Regions from separate parts of the Bradyrhizobium nivariense genome, predicted to be linked through region 2. Evidence: predicted binding sites of a transcription regulator. Region 2 holds the regulator's gene; each other region holds the start of a gene.
What was found. Region 2 encodes PhoB, which activates phosphate uptake and scavenging genes when phosphate is short. Its sites were predicted from a motif close to TGTCATNNANCTGTCAT; they were not measured.

Region 1 (3,276 bases), on a different contig from region 2:
CGAGGCGTGCTGCATGAAACTTTCGTTGAAGCGGCGGTGCTCAACGCGCCGCTTCTGGCCGCGGATGTGACGATCCTTGATGTGGATTTGGGAGGCCTGCGAAAAGCTCGCGAGCTGCTTGTGGGTCGACTGCGTCGCGATGATGCCGGGTGCCTCGGGGGGAAGGTTCGCCAGTCCCATGGCGAAGCGGCCGGCATAGAGCGGGTGGAACTTCATGAAGCCGGCCCAGGCCTCGTCGAACAGGATGTACTCGCAGAGATGGCCGACGCGCTTCAAGATCATCTCGGCGCTGTGGATGGTGCCGTCATAGGTGCACTGCTCGACCACGGCGACGCGGAACGGCCGCTCCTTGCGCCAGGCATCCTTGTCCGCGACCAGGGGATGATTGCGGATCGCCTCGCGCAAGATTTTCTCGTCGAGCATGTCCCAGCGCATCGGGCCGATCAGGCCCCAGGCATTGCGAATGGTCGGCACGTAGACCGGGACACCGCCATTGATCATCAGCGCGCCATGATGAGCGGCCTTGTGGTTGTTGCGGTCGAACAGCACGAGATCGCCGTCGGTGACGAGGGCGCCGAGCGCGACCTTGTTCGAGGTCGAGGTGCCGTTGAGCACGAAATAGGTCTTTTCCGCACCAAAAATCTGCGCGGCTTCCTTCTGTGCCTTCAGCGCCGGTCCTTCATGGGTGAGGAGGTCGCCGAGGTCGAGCACGGAATTGTCGAGGTCGTCGCGGAACACGGACTCGCCGAGATGTTCGACGAAGACCCGCCCGATCGGACTGCGATTGTAGAACACGCCGCCATTGTGACCCGGGCAGGTCCAGAGCTGGTTGCCCTCCTCGGCATAGTCGACCAGCGCGCCGAAGAACGGCGTCTTCAGCGTCTCGGCATATTGCTTGAGCCGGCTGATCAGGTTCTTGGCGATGAAGGTCGGGGTTTCCTCGGACAGGAAGACATAACCGTCGATGAAATCGAGCACCTCGACCGGCAGATCCTCGAACCGCTTGCGCCGGATCAGGAGGATGATCGGGAAATCGAGGCCGCGCCGCCGCATCAAATTGATCAGCGCCGAGGTCTTGCCCTCCAGGCCCTTCTTGCCCCAGTCCACCACCATGCAGCCGATCGCGGCATCGGTCTGCACCGCCATCTCCGCGTCCTCCAGCTTGCGGGCGCGAACGACCTCGAAGCCGGAGCGCTGGATCTCCTCGATGATCTGGTTGAAGCGGACGCCTTCGAGATCGTCGGCGTCGAACACAGGTGCGGCGAACAGGAAGTTGAAGCGCTTGAAATAGTCCATTGTCTGTCCCGAATGTGCGAGACCGACAGGTCTCGACACATTTGATGACAGCTGGATGACAGAGGCTCCATCCCGATCGGGCCGGGTCGGATGACCGGCGGCTCAGTCCAGGAGCTTGTCCAATGTGATCGGGAAGCGGCGGATGCGTTTGCCGGTGGCGTGATAGACGGCGTTTGCGATCGCCGCCGGGACGCCGACGATCCCGATCTCGCCGAGTCCCTTGACGCCGAGCGCGTTGATGTGCGCGTCCGGCTCGTCGACGAAGATCACGTCGATGTCGTGAACATCGGCATTCACGGGAATGTGGTACTCGGCGATGTTCGCGTTCATGATCCGGCCGAAGCGGTGATCCATCACCGTCTCCTCGTGCAGGGCCATCCCGATCCCCCAGACCACGCCGCCCATGATCTGGCTGCGGCCGGTCTTGGTGTTCAGGATCCGCCCGGCCGCGATTGCACTGACCACCCGGGTCACGCGGACGACGCCGAGCTGCTCGTCCACCTTCACCTCGGCGAATACCGCGGAATGGGTATTGCGCGCGTGCTTCTTGTCCTCACCGAACTGGTTGAGCTTTTCCTTCTCGATGCGTTCGACGTTGCCATGGCGCATCGCGTCGGCGATCGAGACCGCGCGGCTGTTGTCACTGTTCCTGGCAATGCTGCCGTCGATCAGGACCGTATCGGCCGCCTCGGCATCGCCGAGTGGCGAGCCACGCATTTTCTTGGCCAGGCGCAACAGTTCCTTGCGGACCTCCTGAGCGGCTGCGAGCACCGCATGTGCGCTTGAGGCGGCCATCCAGGAGCCGCCTTCGACCGGCGCCTGCGGCAGGGTGGAATCGGCAAGCCGGACGCTGATGTTCTCGATCGGCAGACCGAGCGCATCGGCCGCAACTTGCGCCACGATGGTGTAGGTGCCGGTGCCGATGTCGGAGGCGGCGCAGGATACCTCGGCATGTCCATTCGACGTCAGCACGATGCGCACCGCGACCGGCATCTGCAATGCTTCCCACACGCCCGTTGCCATGCCCCAGCCGACCAGCTCCTTGCCATCGCGCATTGAGCGCGGCACAGGATTGCGTCTGCTCCAGCCGAAGGCGTCCGCGCCACGCGCGTAGCATTCGCGCAACTGCTTGCTGGTATAGGGCAGATTTTCGCTTTGATCGCGATCCGAGTAGCAATTCAGCCGCAGTTCGATCGGGTCGAGCTTAAGCGCGACGGCGAGCTCGTCCATCGCGCATTCGAGCGCGCAAACGCCGGAAGCGGCGCCCGGTGCGCGCATGTCGCAGGGGGTGGAGACGTCGAGGTGGACCAGCTTGTGAGAGAAGCGGCTGTTCGGGCTGCTGTAGAGCTGTTCGGCCCAGCCGGTATCGTTGCGTGCAAAATCCTCGTAGCGCGAGGTGACGGCAATGGCCTCGTGCGTGATCGCGTCGAGCGTGCCGTCGGATTTTGCGCCGAGCCCGACGCGCTCGATGGTCATCGGCCGGTAGCCGAGCCCGTACATCTGCTGCCGCGTCAGCACGACGCGAACGTTTCGCTTCAGCGCGAGCGCGCCAAGCGTTGCCAGCACGACCTGGTATTGCGGCCGCAAGCCGGAGCCGAAGGCGCCACCGACGTAAGGCGAGACCACGCGAATGTCATCCGGCTTCTTGTCGAACACGCCGCAGAGAAATTTGTGGACGTTCTGGACGCCTTGGGTCTTGTCGTAGATCGTGAGCTTGCCATTGCTCTCCCAGACCGCCGTGGTCGCATAGAGCTCCATCGGGTTGTGATGCTCGGTCGCCATCACGTAGTCCGCCTCGTGGCGCACATCGGCTCGGGCAAGAGCCGCTGCGGCGTCTCCGCGCGGCTCGTGTGGTTCGTCCATTTCGGCGGCCTTGCTGCGCTCGCCTTCGAGGTCGGTCGCAAAGCCGCGCTGCTCATACTCGACCCGCACGAGCGTGGCCGCGAATTTCGCGGTTTCCCAGTCCTCCGCCACGACCAA
Region 2 (3,276 bases):
AACGCCGTGACCAGCGCAGGATGGGCATGGCCGAGCGCGTTGACCGCGACGCCCGAGGTGAAATCGAGATAGCGCTCGCCATTGGTCGCGATCAGCCAGCAGCCTTCGCCACGCTCGAAACCGAGGTCGGACCTGGCAAAAACGGGGAGCAAATGCGGCGCTGCGCTGTTGGTCATGGCGGTCACTTGAATGTTGCGGACGGTGTGAGCGTGCATTGGGCGACGCACCATTGACCGGCCCGGAAAACGAAACGTGCCGCCTCTTCAGGGCGGCACGCATGAGTATCTTAGGCCTGGTGAAACGGGTGTCAATGCCGCCCGGAAAGCCTCGCGAAACGCTGAATCCGTAGTCTTGCGGTGCCGATTTTGCGGGTTTTCACCACGGAACATGTGGAAGCGAGTCGGCGGACTCTTGCGCGGGAGTCACGCCATATTGTAGCGTTTGGATTGTCAGATACGACATCTCGTGCAGTGGTTCTGATCTCTAAGTCCTCATGTACCGGCGTAAACGTTCGGGCGTTCTAGTCGCGCCCGGCGAGCCTTAAGGGATTCTGGCGGCACGGGTTTTTAAAGGCTTAGGCATTCGCTGCGAGGCCCCAGGATGGCTGGCCCGCAGCGAGGGAAAGGGTGCAATGACGGTTTTGACCTGGTCCGATGATCGCGTCGAGCAGCTAAAAAAGCTCTGGGAGGCCGGACTTTCGGCCAGCCAGATCGCGGCTGAGCTCGGCAATGTGACCCGCAATGCCGTGATCGGCAAAGTGCACAGGCTCGGCCTGTCGGGCCGCGCCAAGAGCCCTTCATCGGCAGCGCCGCGGCCGCGCAAGGCGCGTCCCGCGCAGCACATGATGCGGGTGACCCGCCCGATCTCGCGCGGCAACACCGCGCTGGCACAGGCCTTCGAAGTCGAGGTGGAGGCCGAACCGGTCACCTACGACAACGTGGTGCCGATGAGCCAGCGGCTGTCGCTGCTGGAATTGAACGAGGCGACCTGCCACTGGCCGGTCGGCGATCCCTCGAGCCCGGATTTCTTCTTCTGCGGCGGCAAGGCGCTCTCCGGCCTGCCCTACTGCGCCCAGCACTCGCGGGTCGCGTATCAGCCGGCATCGGATCGGCGGCGTGCACCGGTGAAGCCGGGGCCGCGGTAAGTAGTTTCGATTTCAGGATCGAGCCGTGACGCGATGACGGCTCAAAAATACTCAATGTCGTCCCGGCCTAGTGCGCAAGTGCGCACTAGGCCGGGACGACATCGGAGATTGTGGCGGCAGCCGGCTAGATCACGTCTGCCAACATCACACCGCAAATCCCCTACGCCTGCTCCGCCTTCGCAAAGCGATCGTCCAGCGCGTAGCCGGCACCGCGGACGGTGCGGATCGGGTCCTGCTCGCGGCCGAGATTGAGCAGCTTGCGCAGGCGGCCGATGTGAACATCGACGGTGCGCTCATCGATATAGATGTCGCGGCCCCAGACGCTGTCGAGCAATTGCTCGCGCGAGAACACCCGCCCCGGATGCTCCAGGAAGAACTCAAGCAGGCGATATTCGGTCGGGCCGAGATCGATCGGCCGGCCCGAGCGTGCCACGCGGCGCTTGTCGCGGTCGAGCTCGATGTCGCCAAAGGCGAGCACGGTGGCGAGCCGCTCGGGGCTTGCGCGCCGCAGCAGGCCTTTTACGCGCGCCAGCAATTCCGGGACCGAGAACGGCTTGACGATGTAATCGTCGGCGCCGGTCGCAAGACCCCGCACCCGCTCGCTCTCCTCGCCGCGCGCGGTGAGCATGATGATCGGGAGCTGCTTGGTCTCGGGACGGGTGCGCAGCCGCCGGCACAATTCGATGCCGGATAGCCCCGGCAGCATCCAGTCGAGCACGATCAGATCGGGGATGTGCTCCTTGAGGCGGGTGTCGGCGTCGTCGCCGCGCATCACCGTCTCGACGTCATAGCCGTCGCCTTCGAGGTTGTAGCGGAGAAGCTCGGTCAGGGCTTCCTCGTCCTCAACCACCATAATGCGTGCGCCCATCGGGTCGTCGCTCCTTAAGTCTTCAAGTATTCGGTACCGTGGTGGCGAAGGTCGTCATGTCGCCCTTCGGCCGCTTGTCGGTCATCGCCTGGCCCTCGATCATGTAGAACACGGTCTCGGCGACGTTGGTGGCGTGGTCGCCGATCCGCTCGATGTTCTTGGCGCAGAACATCAGGTGGATGCAGAACGAGATGTTGCGCGGATCCTCCATCATGTAGGTGAGGAGCTCGCGGAACAGCGAGGTGCAGATGGCGTCGACTTCCTCGTCGCCCTTCCACACCGCCATCGCCGCCGGCAAATCATGCGCGGCATAGGCGTCCAGCACCGACTTGACCTGCTGCTGCACGAGGTCGGTCATGTGCTCGAGGCCGCGGAACAGCTTGAGCGGATGGAAGTCCGTCTCCAGCGCCGCGACGCGCTTGCCCATGTTCTTGGCGAGGTCGCCGATGCGCTCGAGATCGGTCGCGACGCGCATGGCGCCGACGATCTCGCGCAGATCGATCGCCATCGGCTGACGGCGGGCGATGGTGAGCACGGCGCGCTCCTCGATGCGCTTCTGCAGCGCGTCGAGCTCGGCATCGATGGTGACGACGCGCTGGCCGAGCGGGATGTCGCGACGGATCAGCGCGTCGACGGAATCGACGATCATGCGTTCGGCGATGCCGCCCATCTCGGCGACCAGGCGGGTGAGTTCCTGGAGGTCGGTATCGAAGGCCTTTGCGGTATGTTCAGAACCCATGTTCCGTCTCCTCAGCCGAACCGTCCGGTGATGTAATCCTGCGTGCGCCGGTCGGTCGGCGACGTGAAGATCTTGCTGGTGTCGTCGAACTCGATCAGCTCGCCGAGATACATGAAGGCGGTCTTGTCCGAGACGCGCGCCGCCTGCTGCATGTTGTGGGTGACGATCGCGATCGTGTAGTCCTCGGACAGCTCCTGGATCAGTTCCTCGACCTTGGCGGTCGAGATCGGGTCGAGCGCCGAGCAGGGCTCGTCGAACAGGATGACCTCGGGCCGTACCGCGACGGTGCGGGCGATGCAGAGGCGCTGCTGCTGGCCGCCGGAGAGCGACAGGCCGGAGGCGTTGAGCTTGTCCTTGACCTCGTTCCACAGCGCGCCGCCGCGCAGCGCCTTCTCGACCCGGCCGTCCATCTCGGACTTCGAGATCTTCTCGTAGAGGCGGATACCGAAGGCGATGTTCTCGTAGATCGTCATCGGGAACGGCGTCGGCTTCTGGAACACCATGCCGACGCGGGCGCGCAGCAGG
Region 3 (3,276 bases), on a different contig from region 2:
TGCGCCCCTCCTCCTTCAGCTTCATCAAGGTGTCGAACACCGGGCCCCAGCTCGCCGCCTTCGAGGGCCAGTGCACGAGATAGAGGTCGACATGGTCGAGCCTGAGCTTCGTCAGGCTGGCGTCGAAGGCGCGCCGGATGGCGTCGGGGCTGAGGTTCTCGTGCCAGACTTTGGTCGTGACGTGCAGCTCGCCGCGCGGCAGCCGGGCCGCGGTGAGCGCCGCGCCGATCGGTTCTTCGTTGCCGTACATCTCGGCGGTATCGATATGGCGATAGCCGATCGACAGCGCGCTCTCGACCGCCGCGCGGCAAGGATCGCCCTGCATGCGGAAGGTACCGAGGCCGAGCTTGGGCATGCTGATGCCCTGTGTCTTCAGATGATCCATGAAAAGGCTCCTGACATAGTTCAGCCCGCCGGAGGCCAGCAGCGATGCTGCGTGAGCAGACTCTTCGGTGATGGAAAAGAGGTGGCGGGAACGGACAGCATAGCGCGGGAGGTGGACGGCGGCCAATCAAGATCGGGTTAGCGACCTACGAATGCTGCGCCACCACGGCCGGGCGCGGCTGCGGCTGCGGCACGATGTCGACGGACCAGAGGTCGTGGTTGTCGACATCCTTCAGGGTCACTGTCATCACACCGCTGCGGCCGTCGATGTCGACCTTGCCGAAGAACTGCAATCCGAAACAGGGCGCCAAATTCTCGCCTTGCGCCTCGCTGCAGCCGTTCTGGTACATCGCGACCGGACCAAAGGTGTTGTCGAGCTCGCCAGGACCCCAGGTGCCGGCATGCAAGGGACCGGACACGAACTCCCAGAACGGTTCGAAGTCCTGGAATTGCGCCTTGTTCGGATCGTAGTAATGCGCGGCGGTGTAGTGCATGTCGGCGGTGAGCCAGACGATGTTGCGGATTCCGGCGCGCTTGATGGACGCGAGAAGATCGGCGATCTCGTGCTCGCGCCGGTCGGGCGGCCCATTGCCGAGCGCGACGGCATCGAGACTGATGAGGCCGATCGGCAAATCGGCAGCGATCACCTTCCAGGTCGCGCGCGAGGCGGCGAGCTCGCGCTTCAGCCAGGCGAGCTGCTCGGCACCCAAAATCCAGCCGCGGTGATCGTCGCCCTTGTTCCAGCTATCGTCGCGAAAACTGCGCATGTCGATCATAAAGACGTCGAGCAGCGGACCATAGGCGATCTTGCGATAGACCCGCGCCTTTCGCGCGCCGACGTCGCGGATCGGCATGAAGTCGAAGAAGGCGCGGCGGGCGCGCGCGACCAAGCGCGGGGTGCCGTCATCCTCATGGCCGGCCCCGTCATAGCTGCCGGTCGGCGACCAGTCGTTGGTGACCTCGTGGTCGTCCCACTGCGCGAACATCGGCACCTCGGCGTGGAAGGCGCGGAAGTGCTGGTCGAGATGGTTGTATTTGTAATTGCCGCGGAACTGCGCCAACGTGTGTGCGACCTCGGATTTCTCCTCGGTCACGACATTGCGCCAAATCTCGCCGTTCGGCAGCTTCTGCTCCGAGGGAATCGTGCAGTCGGCATAGACGTGATCGCCGGAGTGGATGAAGAAGTCCGGGCGATTGTCGAGCATGGTGCGATAGCTGCGGTAGCCCCCGCGCGATGTGTCGGTGCCCCAGCCCTGCCCCGCGGTATCGCCGGACCACAGGAACGAGATCGACCGGCCGGCAGCCGGCGCTGTGCGGAAATGGCCGATGCGGCTTTCGCCGGCGATGCCGGTCGCGATATCGTCGAAGCGCACGCGATAGAAGATGTCCTGCCCGAGGGGCAGATCGTTCAGCAGCAGTTTTGACGTGAGATCAGCGTCGCGCAATGCATCGCTCGAAGCCGACGCAATAATGGTCTTGAAGCTTTCGACGGTCGAGTAGTCCACCTGCATGCGCGCCGGCCGGTCGGCGCGCGCCCAGATCACGGCGGAGTCATCCGAGACGTCGCCGGACTGGATGCCGCCTGTGATCTGCGGACGGTCGGCGGCGCGGCTGAGGTGTGGCTTTGCGAGCGCGGCGACGGCGAGGCTGGAGGTGGAGCGGACCAGGAATTGCCGCCGGGTCCAGGCGCGCGAGGCGCGGAGCGATGCCATTCAGGAAACCTTCGTCGAATCGCGACGGAAGGTGCCTGCGTCGTTTGACCCCCGGCTTACGGTTTCTTGACCCCGGGCCTACGGTTTTACGACGTGCGGATGACGGCTCGGAACTGACCTAAAGCATGATCCGGAAAAGTGCGAAGCGGTTTTCCGAAAAGATCACGCTCAAACAACAACCTAAAGCGCGATGATGATTCATCCTCATCTCATCGCGCTTTAGCGCTTCCAGTTGCAGATGCCACCCGAGCGGCAAGGCCAGGTCTGGATGCGAGTGTCCATCGCCTGCGCGTCGAGCGGATTGCCGTGGCGATGCGCGAGCTTGGTGCGCGCTGCGCCGCGTGGCTGCGCGGGCTTGGCGTGCGCGACCTTGACCTTCGGCTCCGACACGCGCACGCGTTCGGCGGCGACCTTCTTCGGCACGTCGACCGGCTCGGCGTGCGCCTGCGCCTCATTGCCGCCGCGCGCCTCCAGCGCGACCGGCGTGAAGTGGGTTTCCGGCCCGAGCCGCTTCGGCGACAACACCGCCTTCGAAAGATCGAGGCCGAGATATTCGTTTGGCTTGTAGTCGTCAGCGCGCGCGATGCCGCCCCATGCGAGCACGAGGGCGACGGCAACGGCAAAAGGAACGCTCTTCAGGACCATGGACGCCTCCTGAAATTGATTGTTAAGAGGTAATTTACCTCTACTTAGGGGGCGTCGCGCGCAATTCCAGCGGTCAACTGCCGCCGTGGTTAAGGAGTTTGGCGGTGTCAGGCGACCTTTTTCGCCGTTCCCATCCCCTCGAGGAACCCCATCAGACGGTTGCGGATGATGGTTTCAGCCTCGGCCATGATGCGATCGACGAGTTCCTTGCAGGTGGGGATGTCGTGGATGAGGCCTGCGACCATGCCGCAGCTCCAGGCACCCGCATCCATCTGCCCCTCCAGCATGATCCTGGGATAGACGCCCGCGACCTGGTCGTGAATGTCGTCGATCTTCAGCTTGTCGCCCTTCTCGCGTTCGATCTCGAGCAGGCGGTCGACATTGGCGTTCTTCAGCACGCGCTCGGTGTTGCGCAAGCTCCGCATGATCAGGCGGGTGTCGAGCTCGGTCGCCGCGACAAGAGCGTTCTTCACGTTCTGATGCACCGGCGCTTCCTTGGTAGCGATGAAGCGCGTGCCCATGTTCATGCCGGCCG

Region 1: the regulator PhoB is predicted to act here: its motif matches at 1,341-1,357, upstream of QCM77_RS38090 (Orn/Lys/Arg family decarboxylase).
Region 3: the regulator PhoB is predicted to act here: its motif matches at 2,185-2,201, upstream of QCM77_RS14220 (alkaline phosphatase D family protein).

Annotation. Positions count from the first base shown of each region.
Region 1 is NZ_JARWCR020000075.1:38,838-42,113, forward strand. It holds gene QCM77_RS38090 (Orn/Lys/Arg family decarboxylase) at 1-1,296, opposite strand, end outside; gene QCM77_RS38095 (xanthine dehydrogenase family protein molybdopterin-binding subunit) at 1,399-3,276, opposite strand, start outside.
Region 2 is NZ_JARWCR020000084.1:18,179-21,454, reverse strand. It holds gene QCM77_RS39850 (aspartate aminotransferase family protein) at 1-176, opposite strand, end outside; gene QCM77_RS39845 (GcrA family cell cycle regulator) at 632-1,144, shown strand; gene phoB (phosphate regulon transcriptional regulator PhoB) at 1,305-2,012, opposite strand; gene phoU (phosphate signaling complex protein PhoU) at 2,035-2,751, opposite strand; gene pstB (phosphate ABC transporter ATP-binding protein PstB) at 2,763-3,276, opposite strand, start outside.
Region 3 is NZ_JARWCR020000014.1:100,396-103,671, forward strand. It holds gene QCM77_RS14215 (aldo/keto reductase) at 1-385, opposite strand, end outside; gene QCM77_RS14220 (alkaline phosphatase D family protein) at 531-2,096, opposite strand; gene QCM77_RS14225 (hypothetical protein) at 2,316-2,741, opposite strand; gene QCM77_RS14230 (NAD(P)H-dependent flavin oxidoreductase) at 2,849-3,276, opposite strand, start outside.